2 regions of the Streptacidiphilus sp. BW17 genome follow, and region 2 is predicted to be linked to the other one. Evidence: riboswitches for the same ligand, from Rfam matches in the RefSeq annotation. Region 2 holds a riboswitch; the other holds the start of a gene.
What was found. Region 2 has a riboswitch for S-adenosylmethionine ahead of thrC (threonine synthase). Riboswitches for the same ligand answer to the same signal wherever they lie in the genome.
Positions count from the first base shown of each region.

Region 1 (14,780 bases), on a different contig from region 2:
TGGACGCGGCCTTCGCCATCGGGCTCGACGACTGAGCCGCGCCCCGTCTCCCGTACCGTTCAGCCGCGACGGGTGTCCGGCACGCAGCGACCGCCCTCGGTGCGGTAGGACCACTGCGCCCCGTCGGTCACCAACTCCCGTACGGCGTGCAGGAACCGGTCCACGTGCTCGACCGGCGTGCCGGCGCCGAAGCTGACCCGGATCGCGTTCAGACTGCGCTCCCCCGGCAGGGACGCCTCCGGCGCGCCGCACTGGGAGGGAGCGGCTTCCTCGCCCCCGAGAAGCGTCCGCACCAGCGGGTGCGCGCAGAACAGACCGTCGCGCACGCCGATCCCGTACTCGGCGGAGAGCGCGGCGGCGAAGTGCGAGCTGTTCCAGCCCTGCACCACGAAGGAGAGCACGCCCACGCGCGGGTGGTCCTCCCCGAAGAGCGTCAGCACCCGTACCTGCGGCACCTCCGCGAGGCCCGCCCGCAGCCGGTCGATCAGCTGCTGCTCGCGCTCCTGAAGCGCGTCGAACCCGATCTCGGTCAGCGCCCGGCAGGCCGAGGCGACGGCGTAGGCACCGATCACGTTCGGCGAGCCCGCCTCGTGCCGGGCCGGGCCCTGGTGCCACTCGACGGCGACGGAACCGTCCACCTCCCGCGCCACGGTACGGCTCGCGCCGCCGCCCGCGAGGTACGGCTGCGCGTCGTCGAGCCAGTCGGCACGTCCCGCCAACACCCCTGCGCCGAACGGCGCGTAGAGCTTGTGCCCGGAGAAGGCCACCCAGTCCACGTCCAGCTCGCGCACCGAGACCCGATGGTGCGGCGCCAACTGCGCGGCGTCCAGCACGATGCGCGCACCGTAGGCGTGCGCGGTGGCAGCCAGCTCCCGGACCGGCCAGATCTCCCCCGTCACGTTGGACGCGCCCGTGACGCACACCAGCTTCGGTCCCCCGCCTGCGGCGCGCAGCGCCTCGTCCAGCGCGGCCACGGCCTGCTCCGGCGAGCGCGGCGCGCGGAGGTAGGTGACCTCCAGGCCACGTCCCGGCCAGGGCAGCAGCGAGGCGTGGTGCTCGGTCTCGAAGGCGAAGACGCGGGTCCCGGCGGGCAGCGCGCCGGCCAGCAGGTTGAGCGAGTCGGTGGTGGCCCGGGTGAAGACGACCTGGTCGCCCTCACGCAGGTCGAGGAAGTCCGTGACCGTCGCCCGGCTCTGCTCGAACAGGTCCGTGGACAGCTGCGAGAGGTACCCCGCGCCCCGGTGGACGCTGCCGTAGTACGGCGCGTACGCGGCGACGTCGTCCCAGACCCGCTGGAGCGCGGGCGCGCTGGCGGCGTAGTCGAGCGCGGCGTAGGTGACCTTCTCGCCGGAGACCAGCGGGACCTCGACGTCCCGGCCGAGGACCTCGAGCGGAGCGCAAACAGTCACATGCTCAGAAATAGTGACATTACGGGCGACGACAGACATGGCGGTACCTCCGGAAGTTGCACATGGGTATGCGAACGAACCCCGGGCTACGGGGCAGGGAACGGAGAGTTGGAGGCGCTGAGAGCCTCTACCGCATTCGCTTCGACACGAGAACACTCCTCGGGAGATCCGCGCTTGCCTGGCGGCGTTCTCGCCACAGGCCTGGTCGTCACCCGGAGGCACCCCACCACGGTTGGAGGGTTGCCGGACAGCGAGCCGGGGCTTCAGCGGCTGACGCCGCGTGCTATCACTCGTGACCTGTCAGGGAGTATGGCAGATGTTCACTCCGTGGGCGAAGCGCGTTTCAGATAATGGGACGCTGCACTGTCCAGGGGCGCGGCGGAGCCGCACTTCAGCAGAGCCCCGCGCCCCTGGAGGTACCGCAACTACCCCTTCGAGGTCGCGTTGGCCCACTCGGCCAGCTTGCGCTCCGCCGCGCCCGAGTCGATCGACTCGGCGGTCCGCTCCATCGCGGAGCGCATCTGCTCCACGAACGGCGCGGTGGAACCGCCCTGCTCCAGCGCCACCAGCGCCGACGCGCTGTTCAGCACCACCGCGTCCCGGACGGGGCTCCGCTCGCCCGCCAGCACCCGTCGGGCGACCTCCGCGTTGAAGGACGCGTCCGCGCCGCGCAGCGCCTCGATCGGGGCCAGGGAGATGCCGACCTCACGCGGGTCGAAGACGAACTGCTCGACCTCGCCTTCCCTCACCCGCCACACGGTCGAGGTCGTGGTGATGGTCAGCTCGTCCAAGCCGTCGTCGCCGCGGAAGACCAGCGACGAGTTGCCCCGGCGCGCCAGCACGCCGGCGATCAGACCGGCCATGCGCCGGTCGAAGCAGCCGACCGCGTTCGCGCCCACCCGGGCCGGATTGGTCAGCGGGCCGAGCAGGTTGAAGAAGGTGGGGACGCGCAGCTCCGCGCGCGCCGTCGCGGCATGCCGCATGGAGGGGTGAAAGACCGGCGCCGGACAGTAGGTGATGCCCGTCTCCACCGCGACCTCCGCCACCCGACGCGGCGTCAGGGCGAGGTTGACGCCCAGCTTCTCCAGCACGTCCGTCGCGCCGCTCGCGCTGGACGCGGCCCGGTTGCCGTGCTTGGCGACCCGCGCGCCCGCGCCCGCCGCGACGATCGCGGACATGGTGGAGATGTTGACGGTCTTGGCCCGGTCGCCGCCGGTACCGACGATGTCGACGGCGGGGCCGGGGACCTCGATCACCGTGGCGTGCGCGTACATCGCCTCGACCAGACCGGTGATCTCCTCCACCGTCTCGCCCTTGGCGCGCATCGCGACCATGAAGCCGGCCACCTGGGCCGGGGTCGCCTCGCCGGAGAAGATCTGGTCCATCGCCCAGGCGGTGTCCGCCGCGGAGAGGTCCTCGCCCGACAACAGCGGCATCAGGACGTCCGGCCAGGTGCGCACCCGCGCGGGGTCGTCGCCGCCGAACGCAGGATTGGAGTGCACCATGGCTGTCGCCTCTCGAAGGCCGGGTTCTGATCTGCCAGACCGGCCCAGCCTATCGAGCGGCACACCCTGCAAGACGCAAGATCTCACGCGGCGAGACGTACGTTCTCAGCCTGGCCCGCAGCTCACCGCGTCGGCGCCTCAGCCCGTCAACGCCTCAGCCCGTCAACGCCTCAGCTTGCCAGCGCCTCAGCTCGCCAGCGACGGACGGTGCCCGGGGCGCAGCAGCGCGCACGCCGTCTCCACCAGCGCGACCGGGTCGACCGGCGCCGGGACCGCCGCGTCGGCGTGGCTCCAGGTGGCGAGCCAGGAGTCCTGCGGACGGCCGATCAGCACCAGCACCGGCGGGCACTGGTAGATCTCCTCCTTCAGCTGGCGGCACAGGCCCATGCCGCCCAGCGGCACCGCCTCGCCGTCCAGCACCAGCAGGTCGACCCGCTTGGCGCCCTTGCTGTGCGCGTCCATCGCAGCCACGACCGCCGGCGCGGTGGCGCACTCGAAGTAGGCGAGCTCCGGCAGCTCCGCGTCCGGCCGCTTGCCGAGCGCCAGGCGCACCTGCTCACGGGTGTTCCGGTCGTCGCTGTAGACAAGGATGTTCAGTGCCATCGCTCGTACTCCCCCTCGGGTGTCATCGACGCGAGTGTGAATCGACGTGAGTGTGATCGGGGCCACTGCGGGGTGCTCGCTCCGGATGCTACTCGTGTCCCGCACGCCACAACACCGGGTGAACACAACACCGGGACAACGACGGTCTCCCCCGTAACGTGACGGCCGAGGCGTCGTCTTCCGCCGGACTCGGCCCGGACAGCCCCATCCCCTTCACTACTTCGAGGGACACCACGGCCCGTCGCGCAAGCGCGACACGCGCCGAATGGGCAGGCCATTCGAGGGAGAACAGGAAGATCGGCGAGGTCGGAGGGTACGTCACACCCCGGACACACCGAGGATGACCCCCCGGCGTTAGTGCGGAATAAGGGACCGACATAATGTCGGTCGTGGCGACAGCAACTGCAGTAGAAACCGGGCACGCACACGGTTCGGTCAACCGGCCGAACCTCACCAGCGTCGGAACCATCGTCTGGCTGAGTTCCGAGCTGATGTTCTTCGCGGCCCTCTTCGCGATGTACTTCACGCTTCGTTCGGTGACGGGTACCGCCTTCTGGCACTCGCAGAACCAGGCGTTGAACGTTCCCTTCTCCGCAACGAACACCACGATCCTGGTGCTCTCCTCGTTCACCTGCCAGATGGGTGTCTTCGCCGCCGAGCGCGGCGACGTGAAGAAGCTCCGGGCCTGGTTCATCGTGACCTTCATCATGGGCTCGATGTTCATCGGCGGTCAGATCTACGAGTACACGGAGCTGGTCAAGCACGACGGCCTTTCGCTGTCGTCCTCCCCCTACGGCTCGGTGTTCTACCTCACCACCGGCTTCCACGGGATGCACGTGACGGGTGGTCTGATCGCGTTCCTGCTGGTGCTCGGGCGCACCTATGCGGCCAAGCGCTTCACGCATGAGCAGGCGACCGCGGCCATCGTCGTGTCGTACTACTGGCACTTCGTCGACGTGGTCTGGATCGGCCTCTTCGCGACCATCTATCTGATCAAGTAGCAGGGCCGGACCGTCCTGACGGTCTACCGGACTCCAAGACGCTCCAGATCCTCACACCGGGGTTAATCCGTGAAAAAGCTCTCCGCACGACGGCGCCACCCGCTGGCAGCGCTCGTCGTCCTCATCTTCGCGCTGGCGTTCACCGGGGGGCTGTATGCCGCGCTCGCGCCGACGAGCAGCGCATCGGCCGACGCCAGCCAGTCCCTCCAGGTCGAGGAGGGCAAGCGGCTGTACCAGGTCGGCTGTGCCAGCTGCCACGGTCTGGAAGGACAAGGCACCAAGGACGGACCCTCCCTGGTGGGCGTCGGCCAGGCGGCCGTCGACTTCCAGGTCGGCACCGGCCGTATGCCCGCGCAGCAGCCCGGCCCCCAGGTGCCCGCGAAGAAGGTCATCTACAACCAGGCTCAGATCGACCAGCTCGCCGCTTTCGTCGGCACGCTGGGCGCGGGCCCGGCGATCCCCTCCGCCGACCAGTACACCGGTGGTGACGTCGCGGCAGGTGGCGAACTGTTCCGCACCAACTGCGCGCAGTGCCACAACTTCGCGGGCGCCGGTGGCGCACTGAGCGAGGGCAAGTACGCACCGCCGCTGGCGGGCGTCAGCGACAAGCACATCTACGAGGCCATGCTGACCGGCCCGCAGAACATGCCCCTCTTCCCTGACTCCACGATGCCGGAGCAGCAGAAGAAGGACATCGTCGCCTACGTCACCCACGCGACGAACAGCAACTCCAACCCGAGCTACGGCGGTATGACGCTGGGCTCCATCGGTCCGGTTTCCGAGGGTCTCTTCGGCTGGATCTTCGCGCTGGGCGCCCTGATCGGCGTGGCGATCTGGGTCGCTGCCCGCACCCCCAAGGCCAAGAAGTCATGACGAGCCAGGACAACATGTCTGAAGAACACCTGCCGGAGGCCTCGCACGGCCAGGGCGGCGAACCCGTCGTAGGACCTGACGGTTACTTCGCCGACCCGGGCCTGCCGCCCCACGAGCACCGCCGCACCGACATCGACGAGAAGGCCGCCCGCCGTGCGGAGCGCCAGGTCGCGATGTGGTTCATGCTGTCGATGGTGGCCACCGTGGCCTTCATCGCCAGCTATGTCATCTTCAAGCCGGGGCCGACGCACCACGTCTACATCTGGCCCATCGGCAACGTGGCCCCGCTGAACTTCGCCCTCGGCGTCTCGCTGGGCGTGTCGCTGTTCGCCATCGGCGCCGGCGCGGTCCACTGGGCCCGCACGCTGATGTCGGACGAGGAGCACATCTCCGAGCGTCACCCGATCGAGGCCACCCCGGCGGTCCGCGAGCAGGTCTTCTCGGACTTCCGCCAGGGCTCCAAGGAGTCGGGCTTCGGCCGTCGCAAGCTGATCCGCAACACGATGATCGGCGCCATGGCGATGGTCCCGCTCTCCGCGGTCGTGCTCTTCCGCGACCTGGGCCCGCTGCCGGAGAACAAGCTGGAGACCACCGGCTGGAAGGCCGGGATGCTCCTGAAGAACATGAACACCGGTGAACCGATCCAGGCCTCCGACGTCCAGGTCGGTTCGCTGACCTTCGCGATGCCGTCCGACCTCTCGGAGACGGACGACGACTTCCAGGAGCGCATCGCCAAGGACGCGCTGATGCTGGTTCGCATGCAGCCGTCCGACATCAAGGACAAGAAGTCGGCGTCCATGGGTTACCAGGGCGTGCTGGCCTTCTCCAAGATCTGCACCCACGTCGGTTGCCCGATCAGCCTCTACGAGCAGCAGACGCACCACGTCCTCTGCCCGTGCCACCAGTCGACGTTCGACCTGTCGGACGGCGCCCGCGTCATCTTCGGCCCGGCCGGTCACCCGCTGCCGCAGCTGCAGATCGGGATCGACACGACTGGCAACCTCGAGGCCCTCAACGGCTTCACCGCCCCCGTCGGCCCCGGCTTCTGGGAGCGCAGCGAATGAGTACCCACGCACACGAGGACTCCCACGTGGAGCAGATCGGCCACAGCGAGGCCGGCGTCGAGCAGAAGCACCTCGGCGAGAAGGCTGCAGACTGGGCGGACGGCCGCCTCGGCATCTACAACCTGGCCAAGTCCAACCTGCGGAAGATCTTCCCGGACCACTGGTCCTTCATGCTCGGTGAGATCTGCCTCTACAGCTTCATCATCATCATCCTGACCGGCGTCTACCTGACGCTGTTCTTCCAGCCCAGCATGGCCGAGGTCGTCTACCACGGCTCGTACGTGCCGCTGCAGGGCATCAAGATGTCCGCGGCGTACGAGTCGGCGCTGGACATCAGCTTCGACGTGCGCGGCGGTCTGCTGATCCGTCAGATCCACCACTGGGCGGCGATCGTCTTTGTCGCGGCCATGCTGGTGCACATGATGCGCGTCTTCTTCACCGGCGCGTTCCGCAAGCCGCGTGAGATCAACTGGCTGTTCGGCTTCCTGCTGCTCTTCCTGGGCATGTTCGACGGCTTCATGGGCTACTCGCTCCCGGACGACCTGCTGTCCGGTACGGGTATCCGCTTCATGGAGGGCGCGATCCTGTCGGTGCCGATCGTCGGCTCCTACCTGGCGATGTTCCTGTACGGGGGTCAGTTCCCGGGCAACGACATCATCCCGCGCTTCTTCACGATCCACGTGCTGCTGATCCCGGGCATCATGCTGGGCCTGCTGGTGGCCCACCTGATCCTGGTCTTCTACCACAAGCACACCCAGTTCGCGGGCCCCGGCCGCACCGAGAAGAACGTCGTCGGCATGCCGCTGATGCCGGTCTACATGGCCAAGGCCGGTGGCTTCTTCTTCCTGGTCTTCGGTGTCATCGCGTTCGTCTCGGCGATCGCCTCGGTCAACCCGATCTGGGCGTACGGTCCCTACCGCCCCGACCAGGTGTCCACCGACGCCCAGCCGGACTGGTACATGGGCTTCTCCGAGGGCCTGATCCGCATCATGCCGGGCTGGGAGATCCGGGCCTGGGGTCACACCCTGGTGCTGGGCGTCTTCATCCCGCTCGTGGTCTTCGGTCTGATGTTCGTCGTCATCGCGCTCTACCCCTTCATCGAGGGTTGGATCACCGGTGACAAGCGCGAGCACCACATCCTCGACCGCCCGCGCAACGCCCCGGTCCGCACCGGTCTGGGCGTCGCGTGGATCGTGGAGTACATCATCCTGCTGGTCGGCGGCGGCAACGACCTGTTCGCCACCCACCTGCACCTGTCGATCGACTCGATCACCTGGGCCTGCCGCATCCTGTTCTTCGTCGGCCCGGTCATCGCGTTCATCGTGACGAAGCGTTGGTGCATGGGTCTGCAGCGCGCGGACCGGGACAAGATCCTGCACGGTCGCGAGACCGGCACGATCAAGCGCCTGCCCCACGGTGAGTTCATCGAGGTCCACGCGCAGCTGCCGCAGGACGAGCTGTTCCGCCTCACCGCCCACGAGCAGAACGCCCCGGCCGAGCTGCCCCCGGCGGTCGACGAGAACGGCGTCAAGCGCAAGGTCGGTCGCGTCGCCAAGCTCCGCGCGAAGCTCTCCGACGGCTACTTCGGCCCGCAGAGCCAGATCGCGAAGCCGACGGCCGAGGAGCACGCCGAGCTCACCAGCGGCCACGGCCACCACTAAGCGCGCAGCGCACCTGCAGTAAGCCGCCGCCACAGCGGTAGGGCCCCCTCCCGAAGTCGGGAGGGGGCCCTTGCTGTTGCCGCCACGAGCGGGCAGACCACCTCCGCACCGGGTGGTTACTCGCGCAGTTCCCCGCGCCCCTGAGGCACCTGCAACTCCAGGTCCGTTCCTATCCTCCGGATGAACCCCTCCCAGCGGGCGACGAACTCCGGGTCGTGGGGGGAGAGTCCGGTCGCCATCCGGGTGATCTGCGGCAGCAGCGCCGGGTAGCTCGCCAGGGCGAAGCAGAGCAGGCGGAAGAGGGCCGGGTCCAGCTCCGGGTCGATCAGACCCGCTTCCTGGCGGCGTGTCACCTCCGCGATCTGCGCGCGGATGACCGGCTCGCGCTCGTCCTCCTTCGGAATCGTGCGGTCCCCGTACGCCAGCGCCTCGCGTTGGAGGTACGCGAGCCAGGCCGTGTCGGCCGACTCGTGCTCGCGGTAGTGGAAGGCGAGGAACTCGCCCAGCCGTTCCGGTGCCTGCTCAGTGCGGGTGAGCCGCTGGCCGCGGACGCGGCTGAGCAACTCGTCGAAGAACGACTGGCCGACCCGGCCGCCGGTGGCGAGGAACATCGACCAGGCGAAGCCGCCCGCCCAGCCCGGAAGGCGCTCGATCAGCGCGTTCGCAGGCTGTCCCGGGCTGACCGGCAGCCGGTGGACCAGCAGGGCCGCGCCCAGCAGCAGCGCCGCGCTGATCGGCATCAGCTCGCCGAACGCCGTGGTGTACGCCGCGCCCGGCGGCTGCGTACCGACGAGGCTGAAGAAGAGCAGCCCGAAGAGCGCGACGCCCAGCACGTTCGCCGTCTGCATCGACGTCGTGACGATGCCCGACGCGCCGCCCGCGTCCTGCGGTGGCACGCCGGAGAGAATGGTGCCGACCAGCGGGCTCATGCCGAAACCCTGGCCGATGCCGGTCAGCAGCATGGTGGGTGCCAGTGACCAGACCGTCAGCGAGCTCCCGGCGACCGCCGCCGTCGCGGCCGTGCCGAACAGACCCAGCGCCGCCAGCACGTAGCCGGCGCCGAGGACGTGGCGCCCCAGCATCGGGACCAGTCGGGGCGCCACCAGCGAGGCGGCGAAGAACCCCACCGCGCTCGGCGTGTAGACCAGCGCCGACTTCAGCGGAGAGAAGCCGAGCCCCGTCTGCAGGTAGACGGCGAGGGTGAAGAGGAACCCCGCGTAGGACATCATGAACAGGATCGCGATCGGCACGCCGCCGGCGAATCCCCTGTTCCGGAAGAGGTCCAGCCGTACCAGCGGCTGCCCGCCACGGGACGCGACGCCGCGCTCGAACCGCAGGAAGACCCAGCCCACCGGCAGCGACGCGACCAGCAGCAGCACCAGCCAGAGCGGCCACCCCTCATCCCTGCCCAGCAACAGCGGCACGCTGACCAGCAGCAGCAGCGCCGTCACCAGGCCGGCGCCGCCGAGGTCCAGCCGCGTCCGCGACTCGCTCCGGTCGTCCGGCAGCCACACCACGGCGGCCACCGCCGCGAGGATCCCTACGGGTACATTGACCAGGAAGACCGGCCGCCAGGTCCACCCGAACAGGTTCAGCGCCAGCAGCGCGCCCCCGATCAGCTGACCGGCGATCGACGCGATCCCGATCACCGCGCCGAAGACGCCCAGCGCCCTGCCGCGTTCGGCGCCCGTGTAGGTGGTCTGGATGATGGCCAGCACCTGCGGGTAGAGCATCGCCCCGCCGACGCCCTGCAACACCCGGGCCAGCACCAGCACCGGGATGTCCGGTGCCGCCCCGCACAGTGCCGAGGCGGCCGTGAAGACCAGCAACCCCAGCACGAACATTCGTTTGCGGCCCAGGATGTCCCCGAGCCGCCCGCCCGTCACCAGCAGCGACGCATAGGCGATGGTGTATCCGGAGACCACCAGTTCCACCGCGCCGAACCCCGCGTCGAGTCCGGAACGGATGGACGGGATCGCCACATTGACGATGGCGACGTCCAGGATCGCCATGAACGTTCCGACCAGCACGATCGGCAGCGTCAACCGTCTGCCGAGTTCTCTGCCTGCCACGCACCCCTCCCTCGATCACTCCCCTGATCACGCAGCACCCCATTGTGGAGGGGGCGCTCCGTGTTCGCAGGAGTTTTCGAAGGAGGGGTGCGTGGCCTCAGGTGTTCTGCCTCAGGTGCCCGGCCGGAGGTAACCCGCCGTCAGCGCGCCTGCGCCGCCCTGCCGCGTCGCGTCACCGCCCGCTGCGCCGGAGCCCGAAACGGACGCCGTCGTCGACGCCGTGGTCGACGCCGTCGTGGACGCCGTCGTGGACGCGGTGGTGGTGGAGGCCGTGGTGGAGGCCGTGGTCGTGGACGCCGTGGTCGTGGACGTCGAGGAGCTCGCCGCCGCGAGGTCCGCCGCCGTCACCGGCGCGGTGCGGACCGGGCCGCCGAGCGCGGTGCCCTGCTGCCACGCGGACCAGCTGAGGTTCCAGTCGCCGAAGCCGTTGCCGAACGGCTCCATCTGGTGGCCCGCGCTGTTGATCACCTGGACCAGGTCCCCCCGCCGGAAGGCGTTGTAGAACCACTCGGCGTTGCCGGTGCTCATGCCCGTGCAGCCGTGGCTGACGTTGGCGACGCCCTGGGAGCCGACCGACCAGGGCGCGGCGTGCACGAACTCGCCGCTCCAGGTGACCCGGGTGTCCCAGTAGACGTCCAGGTGGTAGGCGTTGGAGCTGTCCGCGGCGATGCCGACGGTCGAGGAGTTCATGAAGACCTCCTGCGACTGCTCCAGGACCACCTTGATGCCGTTGCGGGTGGAGAAGCCGGGCTTTCCGGTGGTCACCGGGATGCTGCGGATCTCCTGGCCGTTCTTGTAGACCGTCAGGTAGTCGCTGGCGGCGTCGGTGACCGCGAGCATCCGGTCCCCGGTGCGGAAGGCCACGGAGGCCGGAGCGCCCCCGTAGAGGCCGTTCTGGACGCGTGCGCCGCCGAGGTCGAAGGCGGCCGCGATCGTCGCGTGCGCCGGCCAGTAGGACTGCGGACGGAAATGCAGCGTCTTGTCGTCCACCCAGTACCAGCCGCCGACCACCTGTGGCGTGGAACGCACGGTCAGCGCCCGCTCCACGATCTTCCGCGCAGCCGGGTCGTGCACCGGCGCGCTGAGCGCGACGGCGATGGGTTCCCCGACGCCGTACACCGCGTGGTCGCCCGGGGTCATCGTCGCGGTGAGCAGCGCGGAGGAGTTGAGGGTGGTGAAGTCCCGCTGGACGCTGCCGCGTCCGTCGCCGTTCGCGGCGGTCACGTGGACCGTGTAGTGCGTAGCGATCGCCAGCGGGCCGCTGGAGCGCCAGGAGCGGCCGTCCGCGGCCAGCGTGCCCGCCACATGGCGGCCGTTGTCGGCGACGACGGTGACGTCGGTCAGCCGGCCGCCGTTCCTCGCGGTGATGACGACGGGCAGGTTCGGGTCGACGCCCGTCCTGCCGTCGGCCGTCGGGGAGACCTGGACCAGCGTGGCCGCGTCCACCTGGGCCGGCGGCTCGACTCCTCCCCCGCTGCAGGCCGTCAGGACCAGCGGGGTCGCCAGCACCGCGCCGGTGAGCAGACTGCGCACCCATACCGACTTCGCGGACTTCATGCGGTACCACCCTCTTCCAGATTTCGACGCTCCGTCACATCGTAGGAAATCAGGACATTTTCCACCGCTCCGCTGACCCACCGGAGTGGTCCGGGTAACACGAAGGGCCGAACACTCCGCCCGAAGGCGGGGTGTTCGGCCCTTGCATCACGCTCTGCCGGACGAACCGTCAGCGGTGTTGCCCCACGTGGGTCACTGCGTCTGGTTCTCGCCGCGGTAGTACTCGAAGCTCCAACCCCAGATGCCCATGAGGATCACCGGCATGGCGAACATCATCAGCCACCAGCCGAAGATGACGCCCAGGAAGGCCAGCGTGCCGCCGAGGCCCAGGGCCAGCGGCTGCCAGCTGTGCGGGCTGAAGAAGCCCTGCACACCCGCGTCGTCCGAGACCTCGGCCTGCGGGTTGTCGCTCGCGCCCGTGTCCACGCGGTTGGCGGTGAACAGCAGATAGAAGGCGATGAACGAACCCAGGCCGAAGGCCAGGAAGAGGCAGGTGGTGCCGGTCGGGTCCTTGGACCAGATGCCGTACCAGATCGCCATGCCCAGAACGAAGACCGCGAAGCCGGCGAAGATCTTGCCCTGTTCCTTCATCGGTCACCCGCCTCCTTCTTCTCCAGTGCGGCCTGCAGATGGGCCGGCACCTCGCCGTGGTTCTCCAGGTAGTCCTGCGCCGCGATCTCCGGGTGGTGCAGGTCGAACGCCGGGGATTCCGAACGGATGCGGGGCAGCGTGAGGAAGTTGTGCCGCGGCGGCGGGCAGGAGGTCGCCCACTCGAGCGAGCGGCCGTAACCCCACGGGTCGTCGACCTCGACCTTCTTGCCGTACTTGGCGGTCTTCCAGACGTTGTAGAGGAACGGCAGGATCGACGCGCCCAGGATGAAGGAGCCGATGGTCGAGATCAGGTTCAGCGTGGTGAAGCCGTCGGTGGGCAGGTACGTCGCGTAACGACGCGGCATGCCCTCGGCGCCCAGCCAGTGCTGCACCAGGAAGGTGGTGTGGAAGCCGACGAACAGCATCCAGAAGCAGATCTTGCCCAGACGCTCGTCCAGCATCTTGCCGGTCATCTTGGGCCACCAGAAGTGGAAGCCCGCGAACATCGCGAAGACGACGGTGCCGAAGACCACGTAGTGGAAGTGGGCGACGACGAAGTACGAGTCCGAGACGTGGAAGTCGATCGGCGGGGAGGCGAGCAGAACACCCGTCAGACCACCGAAGACGAAGGTGACCAGGAAGCCGATGGTCCACAGCATCGGGGTCTCGAAGCTCAGCGAGCCCCGCCACATGGTGCCGATCCAGTTGAAGAACTTGACGCCGGTCGGAACGGCGATCAGGAACGTCATGAAGGAGAAGAACGGCAGCAGCACCGCGCCGGTGACGTACATGTGGTGGGCCCACACGGTCACGGACAGACCGGCGATCGCGATGGTGGCCGCGATCAGCGACTGGTAACCGAACATCGGCTTGCGCGAGAAGACCGGCACGACCTCGGAGATGATGCCGAAGAACGGCAGCGCGATGATGTACACCTCTGGGTGCCCGAAGAACCAGAACAAGTGTTGCCAGAGGATGGCACCACCGTTGGCCGGGTCGAAGACGTGCGCACCGAACTTGCGGTCGGCCTCCAGCGCCAGCAGCGCAGCGGCCAGGACCGGGAAGGCCAGCAGGACCAGGACAGCGGTCAGCAGGACGTTCCACACGAAGATCGGCATCCGGAACATGGTCATGCCCGGGGCACGCATGCAGAGGATGGTGGTGATGAAGTTCACCGAACCGAGGATGGTGCCGAAGCCCGAGAGCGCCAGACCCATGATCCACATGTCGCCGCCGACACCGGGGCTGTGGATCGCGTCGGAGAGCGGCGCGTAGGCGAACCAGCCGAAGTCGGCCGCACCCTGCGGGGTGAGGAAGCCGCCGACGGCGATCAGCGAGCCGAACAGGTAGAGCCAGTAGGCGAACATGTTCAGTCGCGGGAACGCGACGTCAGGGGCGCCGATCTGGAGCGGCATGATCCAGTTCGTGAAGCCGGCGAAGAGCGGCGTCGCGAACATCAGCAGCATGATCGTGCCGTGCATGGTGAACGCCTGGTTGAACTGTTCGTTCGTCAGGACGCCGCCGTCCGGCTGTGCCAGCTGCGCACGCATCGTCAGCGCGAGGATGCCGCCGATCAGGAAGAACGCGAACGACGTCACCAGGTACAGGGTGCCGATCGTCTTGTGGTCCGTCGTCGTCATCCACTTGATGATCGACGTCCCGTGCTTCTGCCCCTTTGCCGGGCGCGCGGCGGTGGCGGTCCCCCCGCTGAGCCCATGGGGTTCATTGAGGATGGTCATTTCTGGAGGTTCCCTGCTCCCGTGGTGACGATGCCGGACGGAACGTTGCCGCCCTGGCCCTTGGCCCGCAGCTGAGCCAGGTGGGCCTGGTACTGGGCCGGCGTGACCACCTTGACGTTGAAGAGCATCTCCGAGTGGTCGACACCGCAGAGCTCGGTGCACTTGCCGCGGAAGGTGCCCAGCACGGTCGGGGTGACCTCGAACTTGTTCACGATGCCCGGGATGACGTCCATCTTCATGAGGAAGTCGATCGGCCAGAAGCCGTGGATGACGTCACGCGACGTCAGCTCGAACTCGGTGGTCTCACCGAGCGGCAGCCACAGCGTCGGCTCCTGACCCGGCGTGCCGACGTCGTAGGCGCCGGGACCGTTCGGGTTCGCAGCGGTCTGGTTGTGCGGGTCGACCGTGTAGTCGTAGTTGAACGCCCAGCTCCACTGGAACCCGACCACGTTGACGTGGTTCGTCGGGTTGTCGATCTTGAGCAGGTCCGTCTCGTCCCGCGCCGTGTAGTAGAAGAAGACCGACACCATGATCAGCGGGACCACGGTGAACAGTGCCTCGAGCGGCATGTTGTAGCGGAACTGCGGCGGCACCTCGACCTTGGTGCGGCTGCGCCGGTAGAAGAAGACCGCCCACAGGATCAGGCCCCAGACGAGCGCACCGACCGCCAGCGCGGCGATCCAGGAGCTCTGCCAGAGGAAGAGG
Region 1 covers NZ_JBGCCR010000002.1:231,285-246,064, forward strand. The annotation lists gene ABH940_RS03130 (Lrp/AsnC family transcriptional regulator) at 1-35, shown strand, start outside; gene ABH940_RS03135 (aminotransferase class V-fold PLP-dependent enzyme) at 60-1,448, opposite strand; SAM riboswitch class IV at 1,575-1,707, opposite strand; gene trpD (anthranilate phosphoribosyltransferase) at 1,835-2,914, opposite strand; gene ABH940_RS03145 (hypothetical protein) at 3,101-3,517, opposite strand; gene ABH940_RS03150 (heme-copper oxidase subunit III) at 3,898-4,518, shown strand; gene ABH940_RS03155 (c-type cytochrome) at 4,588-5,391, shown strand; gene ABH940_RS03160 (Rieske 2Fe-2S domain-containing protein) at 5,388-6,455, shown strand; gene ABH940_RS03165 (cytochrome bc complex cytochrome b subunit) at 6,452-8,116, shown strand; gene ABH940_RS03170 (MFS transporter) at 8,233-10,188, opposite strand; gene ABH940_RS03175 (Ig-like domain-containing protein) at 10,300-11,745, opposite strand; gene ABH940_RS03180 (cytochrome c oxidase subunit 4) at 11,938-12,336, opposite strand; gene ctaD (cytochrome c oxidase subunit I) at 12,333-14,075, opposite strand; gene ABH940_RS03190 (cytochrome c oxidase subunit II) at 14,072-14,780, opposite strand, start outside.
Region 1: another riboswitch for S-adenosylmethionine. It lies ahead of ABH940_RS03135 (aminotransferase class V-fold PLP-dependent enzyme); the one in region 2 lies ahead of thrC (threonine synthase).

Region 2 (14,780 bases):
CCTCCGGCATCACCAGCGCCGCGGCGAGCGCGTCCGCCGTGGCGATGACGTCGTACGGGTTGACCGTGATCGCGTCCTCGCCCAGCTCCGCGAAGGCTCCGGCCTCGCGGGAGAGCACCAGCGCCACGCCCCGGTCCGAGACGACCGGGATCTCCTTGGCGACCAGGTTCATGCCGTCCCTGATCGGGTTGACCAACGCGACGTCCGCCAGCCGGTAGGCGGCCAGCGAACGCGGGAAGTCGTCGTTGACGTGCAGGATCACCGGCTGCCAACTCGGCGTGCCGAACTCGTCGTTGATCTCCTGCGCGGTCCGCAGCACCGCCGCCGTGTACTCGCGGTACTCCGGCAGGTCGTGGCGGGAGGGGTAGGCGAAGGCGATGTGGACGACCCGGTCGATCCACTCCGGCCGGGTGCGCAGCAGGTGCTGGTAGGCGAGCAGGCCGCGGACGATGTTCTTGCTCAGCTCGGTGCGGTCCACCCGGACGACGGTCCGACGGTCGCCGACCTGCTCGCGCAGCGTGGCCAAGCGGGCGTCCACGTCGGAGCGGTGGGCGCGCTCGCGGAGGAAGCCCGCGTCCGCGCCCAGCGGGTGCACGCCGAGGACGGTGGTCCGGCCCTCGTGGGTGACGGCCAGCAGCCCGTCGGAGTCCGCCGGGAGATCCGCCACCTCCGCGCCCAGCACCGCCTCGCAGCAGGCCGCGAAGGACCGCGCCCAACGCTCCGTCAGAAAGCCTGCCCGGTCCGCGCCCAGGATGCCGCGCAGCACGTCGGCGCCGACGTCGTCCGGCAGCAGCCGGTAGTAGTCCGGCGGAGCCCAGGGCGTGTGCGAGAAGTGGCCGATCCGCACGTCGGGACGGAGCTCGCGCAGCAGCCGCGGTGTCAGTGACAGGTGGTAGTCCTGGACCAGTACCGCCGCACCGGGCTCCGCGCAGGCCGCCAGCGCGTCAGCAAAGGCGCGGTTGTACGCCTCGTAGGAGGCCCACTCGCGGCGGAAGCTCGCGCCGAAGACGGGCTTGGTCGGCGTGTCGTAGAGGAGGTGGTGGACGAACCAGAGGGTCGAGTTGGCGATGCCGTTGTACGCCCGGGTGAAGGTGCCGGGGTCTATGTCCAGCATGTGCACGTCGGGGTCGGTCAGGCCCTGCCGGGCTGCCGCCCGGTCGCCCTCCGACAGCGCCGCGCAGACCCAGACGCTCTCCTGCTCGGTGCCGATCGCGGACAGGCCGGAGACCAGCCCGCCGCCGCCTCTGCGCGGGGTCAGCGTCCCGTCGTCCTCGACCGAGAACGAGACCGGGCCGCGGTTCGAGGCCAGGACGATCGGTGCGGTGCGTCGAGGGGCGGAGCCTGCGGAGCCATGTGCGGAGCCGGAACCGGGGGTAGTCGTTGGAGCCATGTCAGTCACCCTTGCCTAGGACGGGTGCGGGCAAACCTGCGGACCGGCCTGCCGCAGCGCGCTCGCGGTACTCCGGCACGCTCGCGACCGGGGGCCTTTCCACCAGCGTCACCTCGGTGCTGCTCGGCGTGAACCCGTTCGGCGTCCGGGTGAACTGGACCAGCTGCGGGGTGTCCGAGCCGGACGGCGCGACCAGCTCCTCCGGCGCCTTGAGCCGGTCCAGCGCCGTGCGGTAGATCGTCGCCGCCATCCGGCCGAGGGCCTGCGCGTCCTGGTGCCGGTGGTGCCGCACGCCGACGTCGACCTGGCCCAGCGCGTCCAGCCCGACCAGCTCCAACGCGTCGACGAGCAGGCCCAGTTCGACGCCGTAGCCGGTCGGGAAGGGGAGCTGCTCCAGCAGCGAGCGGCGTGCCGCGTACTCGCCGCCGAGCGGCTGGACGAAGCCGGCCAGCAGCGGCCAGTGCAGGTTGAGCAGCGGGCGGGCGACGAGCTCGGTGACCCGGCCGCCGCCCGCGGGTATGGAGCCGGCCTCGGTGTCGAAGGGCCGGTCGTACATCGCCTTGACCAGCGAGACCTCCGGATCGGTCAGCAGCGGGCCGATGATCCCGGAGACGAAGGTGGAGTCGAAGGCGCGCAGGTCCGAGTCGACGAAGCAGACGATGTCGCCCTCGGTGACCAGCAGCGACCGCCACAGCACCTCGCCCTTGCCCGGGCCCGCGGGCAGCCGGGGCAGGATGTCGTCGCGATGGATCACCCGCGCCCCCGCGGCCTCGGCCTCGTGCGCGGTCCGGTCGACCGAGCCGGAGTCGACCACGACCAGCTCGTCGACCAGCGGCACCGCCTCGACCAGGTCCCGGCGGATCGCGGTGACGATCTCGCCGACGGTCTCCTCCTCGTCGAGCGCGGGCAGCACCACGCTGACCGTCGCCCCGCTGTGCCGCTTGGCGGCCAGCAGGTCGGGCAGGGGCCGGTCGGCCGCGCTCCACGAACGGCGGCGCAGCCATTCCTCGACCTGGTCCAGCACGGGACTCCCTCTCCTCGACGCTCCTCGGGCACTCCTGAGGACACTCGTTACCGCAAGGCTCTCCCGAACTCTTCGCCGCCCGCTCCGGGCGCCGCGGTCGTCTCGCGTCTCGGACGGCACTGAGCGCTGGGTGGGCCTTCGGTTACAGTCTTGAGGACGAGGCGAGCCGACCGCACATTGGGGTCCGCCTCCGGACAAATGCGCCGCGCTCGGACGTGCGACGCCATAGCGCTCATCCAGAGGGACTGAGGGAACGGCCCGTTGAAGTCCCGGCAACCCCCCTGCCAGGTTGCCCGCAGCCCACGCGCGCTGCGGCCCCCCGGTCGGGAAGGTGCCAATTCCGTCCCGTGGCGAGACGCGCCCCGGGGAAGATGAGGAGAGAAGAGGTTCTCGCCATCATGGCCCTTTCCAGCAGTATCGCCGCCGACGCCTTCGGCCCCGCCGTCGCCCTTTCCTGTCGCGAGTGCGGCGCACGAACCCCCCTCGCCCCCGACTTCGCCTGCGCCGAGTGTTTCGGCCCGCTCGAGGTCGCCTACGAGCTTCCCGCCGGGGACCCGGAGGGCCTGCGCAAGCAGATCGAGAACGGCCCGAACAACATCTGGCGCTACGCCCCGCTGCTGCCGGTCTCCCCGGACGTCGCGGAGCGCCCGAGCCTGAACCCGGGCCTGACCAAGCTGGTCAAGGCGAACAACCTGGCCCGTGAGCTCGGCGTCACCGGCTCCCTGTACGTCAAGGACGACTCCGGCAACCCGACCCACTCCTTCAAGGACCGGGTCGTGGCCATCGCCGTCGAGGCCGCCCGCACCTTCGGCTTCACCACGCTCTCCTGCTCCTCCACCGGCAACCTGGCCGGCGCCGTGACGGCCGCCGCCGCCCGCACCGGTCTGCGTGCCTGTGTCTTCATCCCGCACGACCTGGAGGCGGGCAAGGTCGTCATGGCCGCGATCTACGGCGGCGACGTCGTCGGCATCAACGGCAACTACGACGATGTGAACCGCTTCTGCTCCGAGCTGATCGGCGACCCGATCGGCGAGGGCTGGGGCTTCGTCAACGTCAACCTGCGTCCGTACTACGGCGAGGGCTCCAAGACGCTGGCCTACGAGATCTGCGAGCAGCTCGGCTGGCGGATCCCGGACCAGCTGGTCATCCCGATCGCGTCCGGTTCGCAGCTGACGAAGATCGACAAGGGCCTCAAGGAGCTGATCGCCCTCGGCCTGGTCGAGGACAAGCCCTACAAGATCTTCGGCGCCCAGGCCGAGGGCTGCTCCCCGGTCTCCGCGGCCTTCAAGGCCGGGCACGACGTGGTCCGCCCGCAGAAGCCGGACACCATCGCCAAGTCGCTGGCCATCGGCAACCCGGCCGACGGCATCTACGTGCTCGACATCGTCCGCCGCACCGGTGGTGCGGTGGAGGACGTCAACGACGAGCAGGTGGTCGACGCGATCCGGCTGCTGGCCCGCACCGAGGGCATCTTCGCCGAGACGGCGGGTGGCGTCACCGTCGGCGTGCTGCGCAAGCTGATCGAGAACGGTCTGCTGGACCCGGCCGCCGAGACCGTCGTGCTCAACACCGGCGACGGCCTGAAGACCCTGGAGGCCGTGGCGGACGCCGCCCGCCCGACCGCCGTCATCCGCCCCACCCTTGACTCGTTCCGAGAGGCAGGCCTCGCATGAGCGTCACCGTCCGCATCCCCACCATCCTGCGCACCTACACCGACGGCAAGGCCGAGGTGACGGTCGAGGGCTCCACCCTGGCCGAGGTGATCAAGGATCTGGAGGCCAACCACACGGGCATCTCCGCCCGCCTCCTGGACGACAGCGGCAAGCTGCGCCGCTTCGTCAACGTCTACGTCAACGAGGACGACGTGCGCTTCGCCGAGGGCCTGGAGACGGCCACGCCGGACGGCGCGGGCGTCTCGATCATCCCCGCGGTCGCCGGCGGCTGCTGAGAGCCGACGGGATCCGACGGGATCGCCTCAGTCGTACCGACGAGTCGGAGCACCTCGCACCGGGGTGGCTCCGGCTCTGTCATTTCCAGCGGTTTAAGAGGAGTAGAGTGCTCCTGTACCGCGCTTGTCCCGTCCTGCGAGACGGTTGACCGATTCTTTATCGTCCGGCGATATGTCGGAAGCGCCCTGGTATGTCCGGCCCGAATTGCTCCCCTTTGCCGGACATTGCGCGTTATGTCTCTTAATGCGGTCCCAGAATTCTCGGTCGAATGCTCTGTCGCTCAGGGCATCGGAGTGGATACATTCAGCGTCGGTCGAGCCCGGCGCCTGCAGCCCGCAGCGTCTCGGACCCGGCCCGGTTCGCGGTGTGCGGACCGTGAAAGGGCCAGTAATAGGGGAGTTCGGAATGGCTCAGGGCACCGTCAAGTGGTTCAACGCGGAGAAGGGATACGGCTTCATCGCGGTCGACGGTGGTGCGGACGTGTTCGTCCACTACAGCGCGATCCAGATGGACGGGTACCGGTCGCTCGAAGAGGGCCAGCGGGTGGAGTTCGAGATCTCGCAGGGCCAGAAGGGCCCGCAGGCCGACATGGTCAAGGTTCTCGTCTGACCGCCACCTGCTGACATCGGCAGCGATCGCTGACTGATCAGGACCCGCAGAGCTCGTTCCAGACGAAACGATGCATCCACGCAGGTCTTCCGAAGGGCCCCTGTCCCGCCATGGGACAGGGGCCCTTCGACGTGTCCGCGGCCGTGTCCGCAGCCCCCCGGCTGCTTGCACTCGGAGGGGTCGAGTGCTAATCATTGGCGTTAGCACTCTGAGGTAGAGAGTGACAACGGGCCGGGTCGGTGAGGCCCCGGGCGAGGCGGGACGGAACCGCCGAAGGCCGGAGCCGTCCGTCGCGGGCGCAGGCGCGGTCCGAAGCAGCCAGTCTGTCCAGGAGGACCGCTTCCATGGCCAAGATCATTGCGTTCGACGAGGAGGCCCGTCGCGGCCTCGAGCGCGGTATGAACCAGCTCGCCGACGCCGTCAAGGTCACGCTCGGCCCCAAGGGCCGCAACGTCGTTCTGGAGAAGAAGTGGGGCGCTCCCACGATCACCAACGACGGTGTCTCGATCGCCAAGGAGATCGAGCTCGAGGACCCGTACGAGAAGATCGGCGCCGAGCTCGTCAAGGAGGTCGCCAAGAAGACCGACGACGTCGCGGGTGACGGCACCACCACCGCCACCGTGCTGGCCCAGGCTCTCGTCCGCGAGGGTCTGCGCAACGTCGCCGCCGGCGCCAACCCGATGGCTCTGAAGCGCGGCATCGAGAAGGCCGTCGAGGCCGTCTCCGCCCAGCTGCTCGAGCAGGCCAAGGACGTGGAGACCAAGGAGCAGATCGCCTCCACCGCCTCCATCTCCGCCGCCGACACCCAGATCGGCGAGCTGATCGCCGAGGCCATGGACAAGGTCGGCAAGGAAGGCGTCATCACCGTCGAGGAGTCCCAGACCTTCGGTCTGGAGCTCGAGCTCACTGAGGGTATGCGCTTCGACAAGGGCTTCATCTCGGCGTACTTCGCCACCGATCTGGAGCGCATGGAGACGGTCTTCGAGGACCCCTACATCCTCATCGCCAACTCCAAGATCGGTTCGATCAAGGACCTGCTCCCGCTCCTCGAGAAGGTCATGCAGTCCGGCAAGCCGCTGCTGATCATCGCCGAGGACGTCGAGGGCGAGGCGCTCTCCACCCTGGTCGTCAACAAGATCCGCGGCACCTTCAAGTCCGTCGCCGTCAAGGCCCCGGGCTTCGGTGACCGTCGCAAGGCCATGCTCGGCGACATCGCCATCCTCACCGGTGGCCAGGTCATCTCCGAGGAGGTCGGCCTCAAGCTGGAGTCCGCCGGTCTCGAGCTGCTCGGCCGCGCCCGCAAGGTCGTCGTCACCAAGGACGAGACCACCATCGTGGACGGCGCCGGCGAGAGCGACCAGGTCGCGGGCCGCGTGGCCCAGATCCGCGCCGAGATCGAGAACAGCGACTCGGACTACGACCGCGAGAAGCTGCAGGAGCGCCTGGCCAAGCTGGCCGGTGGCGTCGCCGTCATCAAGGCGGGCGCGGCCACCGAGGTCGAGCTCAAGGAGCGCAAGCACCGCATCGAGGACGCCGTCCGCAACGCCAAGGCCGCGGTCGAGGAGGGCATCGTCGCCGGTGGTGGCGTGGCCCTGCTCCAGGCCGGTGTCGCGTTCGACAAGCTCGAGCTGGACGGCGACGAGGCGACCGGTGCCAACATCGTGCGCGTCGCGCTCGAGGCCCCGATCAAGCAGATCGCGACCAACGCCGGCCTCGAGGGCGGTGTCGTGGTGGAGAAGGTGCGCAACCTCCCCGCCGGTCACGGCCTGAACGCCGCCACCAACGAGTACGTCGACCTGATCGCCGAGGGCATCATTGACCCGGCGAAGGTGACGCGCTCCGCGCTGCAGAACGCGGCGTCCATCGCCGCGCTCTTCCTCACCACCGAGGCCGTCATCGCCGACAAGCCGGAGAAGGCCGCGGCCCCGGCCGGCGGCGGCATGCCGGGCGGTGACATGGACTTCTGATCCTGACGGATCGGATGTTCTGAGCCCCACGGAAGGCGGCTCACCCCTCACGGGGGTGGGTCGCCTTCCGACTTTTTGCAGATGGGGACGTCTTTTGCAGATGGGGACGTTGCACTGTCCAGGGGTGCGGGGAACTACGCGAGAAACCACTGATATACGGATGGCCCTGTGAGGTCGGGGCTCTACCTGCACGGGTGGCTTGTCGCGCAGTTCCCCGCGCCCCTGGACAGTGCAACGTCCCGTCGCGAGGAAAGGAGACACTGGAGTGATGGAGAACGCCCTGGAAACCTCCCTGCACGCCGCGCGCAGCGCCCTGCTGCGGGATTTGAGCGCGCGGGACGTCGCCGACGCCGCAGTCGTCTCGCTGCTGGAGGATGCGATCGCGCAGCGGCGCTGGTGGGTGGAGCAGTGGCCGGACGGGGTGGACTACGTGTTGGGCCTGGTCGCCCAGGACGTTCAGGACAGGCTGCTGGAGGGGTGGGGGCGCTGGCCGCTCTGCCAGGTGTGCGCGGCCGAGGGGGATCCGCACGCGCTCTCCGTCGAGCCCGAGCTCGGTCCGGACCCGCACTGGGTCTGCGGCAAGGAGGGCGTGGTGGTCGCGCCGGTCGGAGAGCTCACCCCGTGATCCTGATCGACCCCCCGACCTGGCCCGGCCACGGGCGGCTCTGGTCGCACCTGGTCTCGGACCGGTCCTTCGACGAGCTGCACGCCTTTGCCCGGCGGCTCGGCGTGCCGGAGCGGGGCTTCGACGGGGACCACTACGACGTCCCCGAGCGCCTCTACGAGGCCGCGCTCGGCCTCGGCGCCGTGCCGGTGCGGAGCCGGGAGATCGTGGCCCGGCTGACCGGTGCGGGCCTGCGCCGCCCGAAGCGGCGCGCGCCGCGCGCCTGAGGTCAGCGCGTCAGCGAGCTCAGCGCATGAGCTTCTGGGCTGTCAGCCACTGGATCAGCTCCTCGATCTGGACCTCGCTCAGCGCACGTGCCGGGAAGGCGACGTCGCCGACGCTGCGGGTGCCCTCGAAGACCAGCCAGCCGCCCGTACGCCGGACCCGGCGCACCGCCGGCCAGCGGATCTGGTGCGAGACGAACTGGTTGCGCCAGCTCAGCCCGGCATCGGTGAAGCGCAGGGACATCTCGTTGCTGGTGGTGAGCGAGCGGAGCTTGTGGCCGACGATCTGGCCGTGCACCGAGAGCAGCATGACTGAGATCGCAAGAAGCGCCAGGTGCGACACGGACGCGGGGTGCGAGGCGAGGGCGATGACCAGCCCGGCGAGTCCGCAGAGCAGCCACAGGAGGTTGATCCACGCGCGGGTCCGCAGCCAGCGGCTGCGCAGCTCGCCGCGCGCATAGGCGAAGTCGGCCTCTATGTCCATGTGCCCCACCCGGATCGACTCAAGTGACGGGCGGCACCCTATCGCGCAGACGTGCAAGCTCGGTACGCATGTTCATGGCAGCCCGCTCCGCGTAGGCGGAGCGGGCGAGCTGGGTCCGGTAGAGCGAGGGCAGTGCCAGCAGCCGTTCCAGCACGTCCGCGCGGCCGTTGCGGAAGTCCTCGTCCGGCACGAACGCGTACTCCGCCCGCACCGCGGCCGCATAGCCCGCGTAGATCTGCGGCGGGGAGCCCAGCACCGCGAGGTCGGCGTCGCAGAGGACCTCGCCGTTGTGGTCGCCGGGGGCGGGGTCGTGGGCGGCGGTCAGCCGCACCAGGCGGGCGACCTCGGCGACGGCCTCGTCGGAGACACCCAGCTCGGGCAGGACGCGCTCGGCGAGGCGCGCGCTGCGCTCCTCGTTCTCGCTGCGGTCCGGGGCGTAGATCGCGTCGTGGAACCAGGCGGCCGCGCGGACCAGGTCGGCGTCCTCCGCGTGACCGGCGAGCCGGTCGATCACGGAGAGCGTCGCGGCCAGGTGGCGCACCGTGTGGTACCGGCGCTGCGGCTCCGACCAGCGGCGCAGCAGCTGTTCGCCGTACGGCTCCGCCTCGGGGGCGGCGAAGAGCGCGGTCCAGCGGGCCAGCAGGGCGTCGGCGAGCGCCTGGTCCGGGTGCGCGGCGCTCTGCTGCCCGCCCGGCGGTGTGCCCGGCTGCGCCGCCTGGCCCCGTGGTCCCGGTTGCGGACCGGAACGTCGGGCGGCGGGGTGGGGGTTGGCATGCGACGGCTCTGGCATACAGCCATTGTGGTCCCGACAGCCCCTGATCCGCTGGGGTGCGGCCAGATGAGGGATGCGTCGGGTGCCCGCGAGGATCTAGGGTGTATTGGACTAGACCTGTTGGGATGCTTGGCCGTGCCCGTACGGCGGTTGCACGGTGGTCGCACGGCCGTCCGCGACGGTCGCGCGTCGAGAGCGGAGCAGAGAGGCTGCACATGAGTGATCGGGCGATCTTCGAGGTCATCGCGACCACCGCGGAGGACGCCGTCGCGGCTGCCGCGGGGGGTGCGGACCGGCTGGAGCTGGCCTCGGACATGGCGGCTGACGGGCTGACGCCGGACATCGCGGAGTTCGCCCGTATCCGGGCGGCGGTGCACGTCCCGCTTCGCGTCATGCTCCGTGACGGCGCGGGCTTCCGTGTCCGCGACCTCGACGCGCTCTGCGCGCGGGCGCAGGCGCTGCGTGCGGAGGGCGCGGAGGAGTTCGTCCTCGGCTTCCTGACCGCGGAGGGCGCGGTCGACCTCGCCGCGGTGCGGACCGTGCTCGACGCGATCCCCGGCTGCCGCTGGACCTTCCACCGCGCGTTGGACAACGCGGTGTCCCGCGACGCGGTCCGCGCCGCGATCGACGGCCTCCCCGGCCTGGACACGGTCCTCACGGCGGGCTCCCCGGAGGGTGTGTCCTCCGGGCTGAACGTTCTCGGTGAGGAGATCACCCGCGCGGGCGAGCCCGGTTACGCGCCGAGGATCCTCGTCGGCGGCGGCCTCCGCAGCGAGCACGTCGGGCGCCTGCGCGCGCTCGGCATCGACGGGTTCCACGTCGGCGGCATGGTCCGCGTCGCGGGCTGGGACAGCCCGCTCGACACCGGCCGCGTCCAACAGTGGCGCCGCCTCCTGGACGCGGACGTCCTGGCGGCGTAACGGGGGGTGCACTACCCGGGGGGCGCCCCGCGCCCCTGGGAAGTGCACCCCCGTCTGCTCACCGGCTAGACCAGCGCCTCCGGCAACGGCCGGGCGTGGAGGACGTCCAGGCCGGAGACGGCGCGGGTGAGGCAGACGTACAGCCGCCGCAGGCCCGTGCGGAGGTCGGCCTCGCCGTCGACGATCGCGGCGGGTTCGTCGAGGACCACGTAGTCGTACTCCAGGCCCTTGGCCAGCGAAGCAGGCACCAGCGTGAGCCGCGCCGCCGCGGACGTCTCCGTGCCGGGCTCCAGGTACGGCAGGCCGGCCGCCGTCAGCGCCGCGCCCAGCGCCGGGATGCGTGCGTCCGCGGCGATCAGGCCGGTCGAGCCCTCGTTCTCCAGCGCGGTGAGGCACGCCGTCACCACGGCGTCGGTCAGTGCCGGGGGCGTCGCGGGGGCCAGGGCGGAGGCGGTGTCGAGTGCCTGCGTGTCCTCCGGTGCGGACGTACCGTCGATGTGACGGATCGTCAGTGCTCCCGCGTTCTCGCGGATCGAGGAGGCCGGCGCCAGGTCGGGGGCGATCGAGGGCAGCAGGCGCGACGCGTAGTCGATCACCTCGCCCGGGACGCGGAAGCCCATGGTGAGCTCCTCGACCCGGGAACCGGGCTTGCCCAGGTGATGCAGGGCGGTCGCCCAGGTGTCCGTGGACCAGGGCGTCGTGCCCTGGGCGATGTCGCCGAGGACCGTCGCCGAGCCCGTGGTGCAGCGGCGGCCGACCGCGCGGTACTGCATCGGGGAGAGGTCCTGCGCCTCGTCCAGCACGACGTGCCCGAGCGAGGAGGTCCGCTCCACCAGGTCGCGGGCCTCGTCGACCAGGACGGAGTCGGCGGCCGTCCACGGCGCGGTCTTCACGCTTCGGCCGGGCTTGTCCCAGACCACGGCCGCCTGTTCGTCCCCGGTCAGGACGCCGTCCGCGCACTGCGCCAGGAACTCCGCGTCGCCGAGCAGGCGCAGCACCAGCTTTGCCGGGTCCACCGGCGGCCAGAGGGCCTTCGCGGTCGCCTTGACGGCGGCGTTGCGGGCCACCGCGTCCTGCACCCGGTCGTCGGGGGCCTCGCCGCCGTTCTCCATCTTGACCAGGACGGCGTGCGCGATCCGTTGCGGAAGCGCTGCCTGGGCTGCGCCGTAACGGATGTCACGGTCCATCAGTTCGCGGACGATGTCCTCGAGTTCGTAGGAGGCGACGCGCCAGCGTCGGGAGCCGCGGGCCACCACGCAGCCCTCGGTCGGCATGGTGATGCCGGACCGCACCGCGCGCCGCAGCACCTCGGCCATCCGCGCGTCGCCCTTGAGACGCGCCGCCTCCGGCGTGTCCACGCCCCGGAGCGGGACGTGGGAGACCAGCTCCTCGACGGTCGCCTGGGCGACGTCCAACTCGCCCAGGGCGGGCAGGACCTGCTCGATGTACTGGAGGAAGGACCGGTTCGGGCCGATGACCAGGGTGCCGGTCCGGGCCAGCCGCTCGCGGTGGGCGTAGAGCAGGTAGGCGACACGGTGCAGGCCGACCGCCGTCTTTCCGGTGCCGGGCGCCCCCTGGACGCAAACGGTGCCGTGGACGTCGGCGCGGACGATCTCGTCCTGCTCCGGCTGGATGGTTGCGACGATGTCGCGCATCGGACCGACGCGCGGGCGCTCGATCTCCGCCGCGAGCAGCGCGCTGGGGCCGGTCGTCTCCTTCGGGTCGCTGAGGTGCTCGTCCTCGTAGGCGGTCAACTCGCCGCCGGTGTAGCCGAAGCGGCGGCGCAGCGCGACGTCGTGCGGGTCCTTCTTGCTGGCTCGGTAGAAGGCCTGGGAGACGGGCGCGCGCCAGTCGATGACCATCGGGTCGCCGTCGGCGTCGTGCACGTGGCGGCGGCCGATGTAGAACTGTTCGCTCTCACTGCCTTCGGCGAGGTTCGCGCCCGGAGCGTGCAGGAAGTTGAGACGGCCGAAGAAGAGCGGGGTGTCCGCGAGGTCGGCCAGGGCCTTGATCCGGTCGTCGATCTCGCGCGCCAGGATAGCGGCGTTGACCCAGTTCCCGGTGACGTCGCTGATGTCGAGCGCCTCGACGTCCTCGCGCATGGCCCGCAGCGCGGACCGGGAGTAGGCGAGGTGGGCGCGTTCGCGGTCGAGCGGGTTGCCCGAATCGACGGCGGCGGGGTCGGTGGAAACAGGGGAGTCGGGGCTGTGCGCAGGCACGAAGAAGCCTTCCCGGCTGCGGGACACCGGGGGTGGCCGGCGCGCAGCGGTCTCAAAAAGTCTGCGATGGGAGATTTGAGAGCCGCCCGGTTACCGTCCGGGCGGCGCCTCCCCAGGTTCGCGACTTGGGAGGCGGCAGACCGGAAACCATATACCCGACGAAGGGTGGCGGGCGAATCATTTTCCGGCGTGAGCGACATCCGTGAGCGAGATCGGCGAGCGAGGTCAGAGATCACCGGAGATCGGCCGAGATCAGCGGAGTCGACGGAGATTCAGCCGAGATTCAGCCGAGATCAGGGGTAACCCTGACGAACGGACGAGTCCGCGTACGTCCTGCGGAGGAGCTCTGGGGACGATCCGTTTCGCTCCGTGGGCTGACGACTTCGAGGGGACGAAAACCTAGCGTGGAGACATGGCTACCGCACACGTCGACTCCCGTCCCCGCGTCCGTCCCGACCGTCCCGTCGTTGCCCGTGGTGCCACCAAGGCGGAGCGCAAGCCGCGCAACCCGATCGCGGCCTGCGCCCGCGGTGTCGGCATCGTCGCCACCACGGCCATCTCCATCGTCCTGCTGGGCCGTGACGGCATCCCGGACGACTCCTCCTGAAGACCGCCCGACCGACCAGCGACCAGAGCTACAGCACGTCGTCCGCGTCCACGATCCGGTAGGAGTAGCCCTGTTCGGCCAGGAACCGCTGCCGGTGCGCGGCGAAGTCCTGGTCGATGGTGTCCCGGGCCACGACCGAGTAGAAGTGCGCCATGTGCCCGTCCGCCTTGGGACGCAGCACGCGGCCGAGCCGCTGGGCCTCCTCCTGGCGGGAGCCGAAGGTTCCGGAGACCTGGATCGCCACCGTCGCCTCGGGCAGGTCGATGGAGAAGTTGGCGACCTTGGACACCACCAGCACACTGATCTCGCCCTCACGGAAGGCGTCGAACAGCTTCTCGCGCTGTGCGTTCGTCGTCTCGCCCTTGATCACCGGCGCGTCCAGCGCCTCGCCCAGCTCGTCCAGCTGGTCGATGTACTGGCCGATGACCAGCGTCGGCTTTCCTCGGTGCTTCTCGACGAGCGCCTGGGTGACCCGCCGCTTGGTCGCCGTAGTGGCACAGAACCGGTAGCGCTCCTCCGGCTCCGCCGTCGCGTAGGAGAGCCGCTCCGAGTCGGTGAGGGTGACCCGCACCTCGCAGCAGTCCGCGGGGGCGATGTAGCCCTGCGCCTCGATCTCCTTCCACGGAGCGTCGAAGCGCTTGGGGCCGATGAGTGAGAAGACGTCGCCCTCGCGCCCGTCCTCCCGCACCAGCGTCGCGGTGAGGCCGATCCGGCGGCGGGCCTGCAGGTCCGCGGTGAACTTGAAGACGGGTGCGGGCAGCAGGTGCACCTCGTCGTAGATGATCAGGCCCCAGTCCCGCGAGTCGAACAGCTCCAGATGCGGGTAGACGCCCTTCCGTTTGGTCGTCATCACCTGGTAGGTGGCGATGGTGACCGGCCGGATCTCCTTGCGGGCGCCGCTGTACTCGCCGATCTCGTCCTCGGTGAGGGTGGTCCGCTTGACCAGCTCGTGCTTCCACTGGCGGGCCGAGACGGTGTTGGTGACCAGGATCAGCGTGGTCGCCTTGGCCTTGGCCATCGCCGCCGCGCCCACCAGCGTCTTGCCCGCGCCACAGGGCAGCACGACGACGCCGGAGCCGCCGTGCCAGAAACCGTCGGCGGCCTGCTCCTGGTAGGGACGCAGCTTCCAGCCGTCCTGGGCGAGCTCGATCGGGTGCGCCTCGCCGTCCACGTAGCCGGCGAAGTCCTCGGCGGGCCAGCCGAGCTTGAGCAGCACCTGCTTGATCTGGCCGCGCTCGGAGGGGTGCACGGCCACCGTGTCGGGGTCCAGGCGCTGGCCGACCAGCGGGGCGACCTTCTTGGACCGCAGCACCTCTTCGAGCACCGGACGGTCGGTCGTGGTCAGCACCAGACCGTGCACGGGGTGCTTGCTCAGCTGGAGGCGTCCGTAGCGGTCCATGGTGTCCGCGATGTCGACCAGCAGCGCGTGCGGCACCGGGTAGCGCGAGAAGCGGACCAGGGCGTCCACGACCTGCTCGGCGTCGTGCCCGGCAGCGCGCGCGTTCCACAGGCCCAGCGGGGTCACCCGATAGGTGTGCACGTGCTCGGGCGCGCGCTCCAGCTCCGCGAACGGCGCGATCGCACGGCGGCACTCGTCCGCGGCGTCGTGACCGGTCTCCAGCAGGAGCGTCTTGTCGGACTGGACGATGAGGGGACCTGAGCCGTCGTTCACGTACGTCTCTCCTCCGGTACCGGACGGTGGGCAAACCCCAAGTGTCCCGCATCGCGGCCCGGAGCGGAAAGCGACGTGACTGCGGTTACAGCGCCACAGCTCGTCGACGGCGGTGAGGTCGATGTCGTTCGGGCCCTGTGCACCGCGGTCCTACGCCTGCTCCGACTCCAACTCCGCGACGCCGGTGATGCGGTGGAGGCGGAAGGTGTGCATCTCCTCGTCGGCCTGGTCGAAGGCGGTGACGATGCCGCCCTCGACGCGGACCGGTTCGATGACGCG
Region 2 covers NZ_JBGCCR010000019.1:109,962-124,741, reverse strand. The annotation lists gene ABH940_RS23075 (trehalose-6-phosphate synthase) at 1-1,390, opposite strand, end outside; gene ABH940_RS23070 (glucosyl-3-phosphoglycerate synthase) at 1,392-2,414, opposite strand; SAM riboswitch class I at 2,644-2,792, shown strand; gene thrC (threonine synthase) at 2,813-4,087, shown strand; gene ABH940_RS23060 (MoaD/ThiS family protein) at 4,084-4,362, shown strand; gene ABH940_RS23055 (cold-shock protein) at 4,769-4,972, shown strand; gene groL (chaperonin GroEL) at 5,317-6,939, shown strand; gene ABH940_RS23045 (hypothetical protein) at 7,208-7,564, shown strand; gene ABH940_RS23040 (DUF4031 domain-containing protein) at 7,561-7,830, shown strand; gene ABH940_RS23035 (YcxB family protein) at 7,850-8,311, opposite strand; gene ABH940_RS23030 (hypothetical protein) at 8,331-9,101, opposite strand; gene ABH940_RS23025 (copper homeostasis protein CutC) at 9,299-10,003, shown strand; gene ABH940_RS23020 (AAA family ATPase) at 10,069-12,222, opposite strand; gene ABH940_RS23015 (hypothetical protein) at 12,635-12,829, shown strand; gene ABH940_RS23010 (DNA repair helicase XPB) at 12,858-14,501, opposite strand; gene ABH940_RS23005 (helicase-associated domain-containing protein) at 14,652-14,780, opposite strand, start outside.